3 regions of the Priestia sp. ABM2_011 genome follow, and region 3 is predicted to be linked to each of the others. Evidence: riboswitches for the same ligand, from Rfam matches in the RefSeq annotation. Region 3 holds a riboswitch; each other region holds the start of a gene.
The links. Region 3 has a riboswitch for S-adenosylmethionine ahead of ACXAE4_RS09015 (BMP family lipoprotein). Riboswitches for the same ligand answer to the same signal wherever they lie in the genome.
Positions count from the first base shown of each region.

Region 1: another riboswitch for S-adenosylmethionine. It lies ahead of ACXAE4_RS03265 (phosphoadenylyl-sulfate reductase); the one in region 3 lies ahead of ACXAE4_RS09015 (BMP family lipoprotein).
Region 2: another riboswitch for S-adenosylmethionine. It lies ahead of metK (methionine adenosyltransferase); the one in region 3 lies ahead of ACXAE4_RS09015 (BMP family lipoprotein).

Region 1 covers NZ_JBSWUB010000001.1:607,991-611,271, reverse strand. The annotation lists gene ACXAE4_RS03270 (inorganic phosphate transporter) at 1-956, opposite strand, end outside; gene ACXAE4_RS03265 (phosphoadenylyl-sulfate reductase) at 976-1,689, opposite strand; SAM riboswitch class I at 1,944-2,045, opposite strand; gene cdaS (sporulation-specific diadenylate cyclase CdaS) at 2,359-2,985, shown strand; gene ACXAE4_RS03255 (VOC family protein) at 3,083-3,281, shown strand, end outside.
Region 2 covers NZ_JBSWUB010000001.1:662,467-665,747, forward strand. The annotation lists gene pckA (phosphoenolpyruvate carboxykinase (ATP)) at 1-945, opposite strand, end outside; SAM riboswitch class I at 1,320-1,437, shown strand; gene metK (methionine adenosyltransferase) at 1,570-2,772, shown strand; gene ACXAE4_RS03620 (glycosyltransferase family 4 protein) at 2,804-3,281, opposite strand, start outside.
Region 3 covers NZ_JBSWUB010000001.1:1,709,955-1,713,235, forward strand. The annotation lists gene ACXAE4_RS09000 (putative polysaccharide biosynthesis protein) at 1-203, shown strand, start outside; gene ACXAE4_RS09005 (hypothetical protein) at 223-591, shown strand; gene ACXAE4_RS09010 (hypothetical protein) at 682-843, opposite strand; SAM riboswitch class I at 1,177-1,283, shown strand; gene ACXAE4_RS09015 (BMP family lipoprotein) at 1,359-2,369, shown strand; gene ACXAE4_RS09020 (ABC transporter ATP-binding protein) at 2,451-3,281, shown strand, end outside.

The DNA of each region.
Region 1 (3,281 bases), 1.1 Mb from region 3:
TCGCTTTCAAGTACTAATTTCACAAGAACATATGAGATTACGAGTGAAAATACAGGGGATACCACCCAAACCTTTAACATTTGAATGACCACTTCGCGCTGTTCTTTCGTAAATCCCGTTTTCGCTGCGCCTATCCCAATAATAGAAGACGTAGTGACCTGTGTAAGCGGTACTGGCAAACCAAACAGTGAAGCTGCTGTAACAAGAGAAGCACCAGTACCTGAAATAATGCAGCCTTCCCCTACAGAATAGCGAGTAATTTTTTTTCCGTTTGTTTCAATAACTCGGCCTCCTAGTAAAAGAGCTCCGAGTGCCACCGCCAATCCTCCTGCTATGACACCCGTTGTAGCATCCATTAACCCAGCTCCTACTAGAGGACCGACAGCATTTGCCACATTATTCATTCCAGCTGAGAAGGCTTCAAAGAATCCCGTCGCTATAACTAAAATCGTTAAAACTCTTTTCCACTTTCCCTCTGCTTCTTTTTTATGCGCTCTGCGTTTTATCACTTTCCCAATCAAAAAAGCAATGACAAATGAAACTAGCGGAACAATAATCCAAAAAGACATGACAATTAAAAGTTTTTCTACATACAGAGATTGATAAGCTACTCCTACTCCAACAACTGAGCCAACTGTTACTTCACTTGTTGATAGAGGGATACCAATCAAATTCGCGAAAAAGAGTGACAGCGTTGCAGCAGCCAGAATGATAATAACTAATTCTACTGACAGCAGTTTTTCAGGTATGATACCTGAACTGATGGTTTTTACCACCTCACCGCCTCCGGTAACAGCTCCGAGCACAATTCCTACAGCACAGATGAACAGGGCCACTCTTCGCTTTTTAATTGCACCGGAGCCGTATGAAACGCCCATAGCAGCTGCTGCACCGCTTGCCCCAATATTCATTGCAAAAAAAAGCGCAATGATAAAGGCAACATATAAAAGCATCATTTATTCAGCTCTTTCGTATTTAAGATTCGTGTAATCCGCACTCAACTTTTTGTGTACCTGCCCATCTTCCTGAACGTAAATCGTCTACATTATAGGCAGGTGCGGTACAGGGCTCACAGCCGATACTTGGGTAGCCTTGATCATGAAGTTTGTTGTACGGCAAATCATGCTTATACACATAGCGCCAAATTTCTTTCCATGACCAATGAATTAACGGACAAACTTTCACCTTCTTGAATTTCTCATCTTTATTAAAATAATTCGTGTTGGCACGAGACTCAGACTGCTCGCGTCTCAAACCAGAAATCCACGCATCATAAGGAGCAAGGGATTCTCTTAGCGGAATGATTTTTCGAATTTGACAGCATAAGTTAGGCTGACTCTTCCAAAGCTCATCTCCATGTTTTTCAGCTTGTTCTGCAAGAGTTAAATCCGGCTTTTTCATATGAATACGTAAATCAGGGAAGCGTTCTTTAATTGCATCAATCACTTCATATGTTTCTTTAAAATGAACGCCTGTATCTAAAAAGACAATTTCAGCGTCTTTTTTCACTTTTGAAATTAAATCAATTAACACGATTCCTTCGATCCCAAAGCTTGACGCATAAATAATTGAATCTCCGTAGGTATCATACGCCCACTGCAATGCTGAAAGGGCTCCTTTTGTTTCATCTTTACTGTCGAACTCTGGAAATGTATCGCTCCAGTTTTCGTACGTATATAAGTCTGCCATTTTCTCCACTCCAATTCTTAGTTATCCGCGTTATCCAATAAAAAAAGACGGTTTTACCCACTAGAATTGGATAAAACCGCCTCTAGTGTGTCTAGTCAGCGAAACTATTTAATTCTTACTTTACTTCGGCGTGTTCAAAAATTTGTTTTAAGTCGGGGTTTACAGTCATTGGTTTCCCTTCTCAAATTATCGCTTGCGCTATATCAAAATAAAAAGTCTTCCGTATTGAAAGACTGGGTAGGCAATAAATTTTCACCTTATCTTTCAAAATGATACACACTTTGCTGGAATTAGCACCTTGCTAAGCAGGTTGCCGGGGTTCAGCGGGCCATCCCCTCCACCACTCTTGATAAGCATTTTTTAAAAATTTTAGCATATTTAGAATATTTGTCAACATTAAAAATCATATATCCGATAAGAAAACTATACTTTAAATTCACAGAAATATCTATACTTTTATTTAAAACAACATATGTAAATTTAACCCAAATGTGAACATATCAGTTTATAAAACGCTTTCTTTTTTCTCCAACTTTTGATGTTCTCTTGCTAAATAAAACGCAAAATCTCTCTATAAAATTAATAGCGGATTTATAAGCTTTACGGATAATTCACCCACATTAGCACACATTACAGATAACACTGACTGACAGATAGGAGCTATATAAGATGGAGAGACAACCCTTTCAATTAGACGATACAATTAAAAATAATGTACGAACATATTTACAGCAGATTTCAACTGAAGCCTCTAATTTAATTAAACATTTAGACACGAGTGATCATTGTATCCTATGTGATTTTGAGGAGATGAGAAGGTTATTTCAAGATGTTCAAGCTACGGCCGCCTCTTATTACTTGCGTCATTACTTATCGCCTTATACATTTGAATACGCTGCTCTGTCCCTAGCTATTCATAACCTCTCTGAGAAACGTCACGGCGCTTTAATTGTCATTGAACGGGAACAAAATGTTGATCCTCTTATTCAAAAAGGAATGCCTATTCAAGCTCCTGTCAGCGCTACGCTAGTTGAGACACTGTTCTATCCAGGGACACCCTTACATGACGGAGCTGTCCTAATTAGAAATAATCAGCTTATTTCGGCTGCTAATGTTTTACCTCTCTCGTCTATTATTTCAACGAACAAAAAATTGGGAACACGTCACCGTGCAGCCATTGGAATGTCAGAAAAATCGGATGCATTAATTTTAGTTGTATCTGAAGAAACAGGCAAAATTTCGTTTGCGCTTGATGGAAGCCTCTACCCTATTCACTCCAGCAAAAATATGATTTAAGAGCCCTTTCCTAATAAGCAGCCCTATCTTGACTTCTATATCCTTTCTCTTTAATATATTTCATAGTTTTTACATACTATAGATACGGGTGATGCATATGGCAATTTTAAAATTTGAACATGTAGGCGTTCAAGTAAAGGATATAGAAAAATCTATTGAGTTCTATACACAAAAGGTGGGATTAGAGCTCATCGAAACACTACCACATACCGATCCGTCTTTGAAGCTAGCTTTTCTAGGTTTAGAAGGCAATGTAATCGTAGAGTTAATTCAAGGGTATAACTCAAGCTTACCTA
Region 2 (3,281 bases), 1.0 Mb from region 3:
TAAACTATTATCATTGTAATCTGCTACTTTCGTATTTTGATTCAACACTACATTTTCCAGTACTGCGCCGAAGCGAATTGCATTAAAAATTTGCGGTTCTTTTTCTTCGGAAAGCTGAATGCACTTCGCGTAGCAGCCTCCTTCAATATTAAATACACCAGAGCTTGACCAACCGTGCTCGTCATCTCCGATTAAACGACGGTTTGCATCAGCAGAAAGCGTTGTTTTACCCGTTCCAGATAAACCAAAGAATAATGCAACGTCACCTTCTTCTCCTACGTTAGCAGAACAGTGCATGGATAGAATATTGTTTTGAGGAAGCAAGAAGTTCATCACTGAGAAAATGGATTTTTTCATTTCACCAGCGTATTCAGTTCCTCCAATTAGCACAATGCGTCGCTCTAATGAAAGAATAATGAAGGTTTCCGAATTCGTCCCGTCTGTTTCAGGGTCAGCTTTGAACGTTGGAGCTGCTACAATTGTAAACGGCTTCACATCATCATTTGTTTTTTGTTCAGCTGAAGGGCGAATGAATAACTGCTGAGCGAATAGGTTGTGCCATGCAAATTCATTAACTACTTGAATTGGTAACTGATACTTTTTATCAGCTCCAGCATATCCATTAAAAACAAAAAGTTCATCCTGCTTCTTTAAGTGGGTTAAGACTTTTTTGTATAGCGCATCGAATCGCTGAGCAGAAATTGGCTGATTGACGGGTCCCCATTCAACCGTTTTTGAAGATACAGCATCGCTTACAATAAATTTATCCAAAGGAGAGCGGCCTGTATATTTTCCGGTTTCGACTGACACAGCACCTGTAGAAGTCAGCGTTCCTTCGCGTCGAGCTAGAATTTTTTCAACAAGTTGTGGAACAGATAATTGGTGTTTTGTTGTTTTTAATTGAAGCAAACCATTTAATTCGATAGACATATCAACAGTACTCATGTGCACTACCTTCCTTTTTTAGCTATTATTTATTCATTAATGTTTGAAATTTATAATTAGTATAACACATTTATTTAATTATTCTATACTATTTAACTAAAAATGTTTGTGTATTATAAAAAAATGTACGTTATACCTATTTTAGACACATGTATATGTGCTAGAAGCGAAAAAAGTGAAGCTATTTCAAGTGAAAGCCTTTTTTTGGTCTGTCTTGTTAACCAAACTTCGTGATCATTCTTAATAAGGTATACTATTTTTAAATTTGAGTATGTTACATTAAAACAGATTCAAACATAAAGAGATGATTTCCATTTGAATGTTGTTGACAGTGAAGCGCTTTTTCATGTATTATATGTCCTTGAACGGATACTCTCTTATCCCGAGCTGGTGGAGGGACAGGCCCTGTGAAACCCAGCAACCATCGTCATTTTTTTGTGTAGACGATAAGGTGCTAACCTGATGCAAGGGCACAACCTTGATCGATAAGAGTGAAAGGCTTATGTAGAATTTGATACCTTTCCTCGATACAAGGAAAGGTTTTTTTATATTTTTTAACGTGTAATGAAAATAAGGGAATGAGTACCGTATCACAATGTATCGTATTTATAAGGAGGAAAACTGATGTCAACACAACGTCGTCTGTTCACGTCAGAATCTGTTACAGAGGGACATCCCGATAAAATTTGTGACCAAATTTCTGACTCAATTCTTGATGCTATCCTAGCAAAGGATCCAAATGCTCGTGTTGCTTGTGAAACAAGCGTAACAACTGGTTTAGTTTTAGTAAGCGGTGAAATTACAACTTCTACTTACGTGGATATTCCTAAAACAGTTCGTGAAACAATTAAAGGAATTGGCTATACTCGTGCAAAATACGGATTTGATGCTGAAACTTGTGCAGTATTAACATCTATCGACGAGCAGTCAGCTGATATCGCTGCTGGTGTAGACCAAGCGTTAGAAGCACGTGAAGGTCAAATGTCCGATGAAGAAATCGAAGCAATCGGAGCTGGAGACCAAGGGTTAATGTTTGGTTATGCATGTAACGAAACAAAAGAATTAATGCCTCTTCCAATTTCATTAGCTCATAAACTTGCTCGCCGTCTAACAGAAGTACGTAAAGAAGAAATTCTTCCTTACCTTCGCCCGGATGGTAAAACACAAGTAACAGTTGAATATGATGAAAACAACAAACCTGTTCGCATCGATACAATTGTTATTTCAACTCAGCATCACCCAGAAGTAACGTTAGAGCAAATTCAACGTAACTTAAAAGAATATGTAATTAATCCAGTTGTTCCAAATGAGTTAATTGATGAAAATACAAAGTATTTCATTAACCCAACAGGACGTTTCGTAATCGGCGGCCCTCAAGGAGATGCTGGTTTAACTGGTCGTAAAATTATCGTTGATACTTACGGCGGATATGCTCGTCACGGCGGCGGTGCATTCTCTGGTAAGGACGCAACAAAAGTAGACCGTTCAGCAGCTTATGCAGCTCGTTATGTTGCGAAAAACATTGTAGCAGCTGATCTTGCTGATAAATGTGAAGTACAACTAGCATATGCAATTGGTGTTGCACAGCCAGTATCTATTTCAATTGATACATTCGGTACAGGAAAAGTTTCTGAAGAAGTACTAGTAGATGTAGTACGCAAAAACTTTGACCTACGTCCAGCAGGCATCATTAAAATGCTTGATTTACGTCGCCCAATTTATAAGCAAACAGCAGCTTACGGTCACTTTGGTCGTACAGATGTGGAGCTTCCTTGGGAGTTCACAGACAAAGCTGAAGCATTAAAAACTCAAGCTTTAGCTAAATAATAAAAAAATCTCCGTGAAAACGGAGATTTTTTTATGCCCATTGAATACCTTCAGCAGATTTTTCTACGACATCTTCATATTCTGAAAGCAAATGCTGAAAAATGGCGTCCCATGATTGAGTAAGAGCATAGTGTCTCGCTGCATGGCTAAAGTGAAGCCGCTGGTGCAAATCATCAAGTAAACCTGTAATAGCCGAACTGAATTCTTCTAAGGAGTGAGGTTTGCAAAGGTAGCCGTTTCGCCCGTGCTGAACCATCTGTTTAACTCCTCCTGCATTTGCTGCCACCACGGGAGTTCCAGAAGCAAGAGACTCCAGTACGACATTTCCGAACGTTTCTGTTTCTGAAGGGAAAACAAACAAATCAGATGAAGAATAGATATGAGCAAGTTGCTTACCTTCAAGAAAGCCTGTAAATGTCATATGCTCAGATGCTTGCTGTTGCATTTGTTCTTTTAAAGGACCATCTCCCACAATAAGCCAGTGAACTTGGTGGCGGATATGATCAGGT
Region 3 (3,281 bases):
TATTAGTAAGTGTGATGTCAGCCGCTGTGATTATCGGCAATTATACTTCTCACTATTTTTTAGAAAATAAGCTGTCTGCATCTTCACTTGCGATTAGCACATCTTGTATTTCAATTGCTTTAGGTGCTGCTGTGTATCTAGGGCTTGGCGTAAAAACAAGTTTAGGGCAATCTGTTGTATTAAATAGAAGAAAAAGAATGTAAATGTAAAGGAGAGAAAGGTGTGTCAAAACGATTTTTACTAACCGTAGCGGCTGGAGGATGTATCATAATTTTCGGCGCGCTGCTGCTATTAAATTGGGAAAGAGTGTTTGGAGACTACCGTCCCATTCAAACGGCAAAAGCTGTTTTCAAATTAGAAGTGGGAAGTCAAGGTGTAGCAGAGACTACGGATTCAGATGATGCTCTTTACTATATGGTGAAAAAAGGACATTTAGATGAATATATTCAACTGATGAATGAAAAAGGCTATGTGTTAAAAGAGAAAGATATTGATCATAACCGACTTGTTTTTAACGATGGGCAAGAGGATGAGCAAATTTACTACAAGCGCTTTGCAAGGAAGTATACGATGATTGATGGAGAAGGGTAAAGGCCTTCACTTAGAATTACTACATACTAAAATCATTAAAAGAAAACACCACCTTGCGAATAAAAGGTGGTGTTTTTTTGTTAGATTATCTCATCTTAGTTTTGCTCTTGCTACCCCTGTTACGACCATACTCGTAATAAAAATAACTACGATTCCAATGTTGGTCGGGGTATCAAAAAATATTTTTGAAACGGCTAAAGCGATAATAAGCCCAATGGCTATGCCAGATAATTCTTTCATTAATTTCAACATTAACACCTCTTAACAATATCGCTAAGGAAAAGTCTAACATTATTGGTAAAGTGGTTTCAATTAATAACACATTAACCGAAGAAGCATAATAGAATTTATTTGCTACCACTAAATCCTTTCGACAGTCAACAAATTCAGTATAAGCGCTTTGTGAAGAAGTATAGAATGATTCAAGAAATGAGGTAAAGGCTTTAACTTCTATTTTAGTAGACTAAAACCATATAATCCTATCTGTTTTTAAAGTTTTTTTGTATGAAAAAGAAAAATAATATTGACAATTATTAAAAAACTATTAATATTGACTATATTACATAAAACAAATAGCTATTGTTTTCCTTATCAAGAGAGGTGGAGGGACTGGCCCTGTGAAACCCGGCAACCGCTGTCTATGACAGAATGGTGCCAAATCCTTAAGAACAGTATGTTCTTGAAGATGAGGAAGAGACGTTTGGTTAACGAGCTCTTCCTTTATATAAAGGAAGAGCTTTTTTTATATTATAGGGGGAGTAAGTTAAATGAAGAGATTTCTTATTTTAGCAGTTGCGCTTGTACTACTCGTAACTGGCTGTCAGTCAAAAAGCACAAAAAGCAGTGGAAGTGAAGAGAAAGGAAAGAAGCGAATTGCTCTTGTTTTGCCTGAAAAGATTGGGGTTAACCCGTTTTTTCAGCAAATGGATGAGGGAGCAAAACGAGCTGGGAAGAAGTATAACATTGATGTAAAGACAATTGAATCTACAGATCAAGCAGCCATTGAAAGTAATTTGCGTGCTGCCGTAGCAGAAAATTATGACTTGATTATTACATCTTCTTTTGAATCCGAAGATGCGTTGAAAAAAGTAGCTCAAGAAAATCCGCAGCGTCAATTTGCGATTATTGATACAGTGGTTGATTTACCAAATGTAAGAAGCGTTGTATTCCGTGAACAAGAAGCTTCATATTTATTAGGAGCAGCCGCAGGATTGATTACGAAAACGAATAAAGTAGGAATGGTTGCAGCTGATGATATTCCATTATTAAAAAAATGGACGGTAAGCTTTAAAGAAGGACTAGAATCAACAAATCCAAAAGCAGAGTTTTTAGTAAACTATGTTGGAAGCTTCTCTGATCCAGCTAAAGCAAAAGAACTTGCTATTTTACAGGCTTCAAAAGGCGCTGATTTTATCGCTGGAGCATCAGCTGTAGGCGACTTGGGTGTATTTGAAGCAGCAAAAGAAAAAGGTTTTTATACGGCAGGCCAAGATATTGACCGTACGGAAGTAGATCCTGAGCATATCATTTTATCGCAGTTAAAAGGATCTGATGCGGCTGCTTATGAAACGGTAGAAGCACTAGCAAATGACAAATTTAAATCGGGCGTAGTGACATACGGCTTAAAAGAAAAAGGTGTTGGGTTAACGTATGTGACTCAAGACAGCAAGACACCTCTTAATGACTTTGTAGGACAAGATGTAATTGATCAATTAAAAGAAATTAAAGATTCGATTATTGATGGAAAAACAGTGGTAAAAGATCCGTTAGCAAAGTGAGTTGAGAAGAGAAGTCGAGTAAGGCTGGCTTCTCTTTCTTATTTTTGAAAAAAACCTAAAGGGAAAGGAGCAATGAATGGAATGAGTGAGCTGTTGCAGTTAACGAATTTGACGAAGAAATACGGTTCATTTTTAGCAAACGATAACGTGTCTTTTACGCTGAAAAAAGGGGAGGTTCACGCGCTGGTCGGAGAAAACGGTGCTGGTAAAACAACGTTGATGAGGATGCTTTACGGAATGGAAAAGCCGAGTTCAGGAAGTGTTCAGCTGCACGGGAAACCTGTTTCGTTTTCATCTCCTGCGGATGCGATTAAAAACGGAATAGGCATGGTGCATCAGCATTTTATGGTTTTTCCTCATTTTTCAGTGGCTGAAAATATTGTCTTGGGGCATGAGCCAAAGAAAGGTCTCTTTTTCAACAGAAAGCAGGCGAAAGCAGATGTACAGCAATTAACCCAAACTTATCAAATTTCAGTGGATGTTCATAAAAAAGTAAAGCATTGCTCAATTGGGGAACAGCAAAAGATTGAAATTTTAAAAGTGCTGTATCAAGGAGCAGAAATTATTATTTTAGACGAGCCTACCGCCGTTCTTACTCCTCATGAAGTAAAGGAACTATTAAAAACAATCCGGTTTTTGGCTTCTCAAGGAAAAAGCATCATTATTATTACACATAAGCTGCAAGAAGTGATGGAAGTAGCGGACCGAATTACAGTTCTTCGAAATGGTAAAGTAGCCGGCGTCACAAGTAAAGAAGATACCAATGCTCACCATTTAGCGAGACTAATGGTAGGGAGAGAATTAAAAGAGCGTCCTGCAAGAGTGCCATCACAAAGCACTTCTCATTTAAGCGTACAAAATCTCTTTTTAAAAGGAAAAGGACAAAAAAACGTATTGCAAAATGTGTCTCTT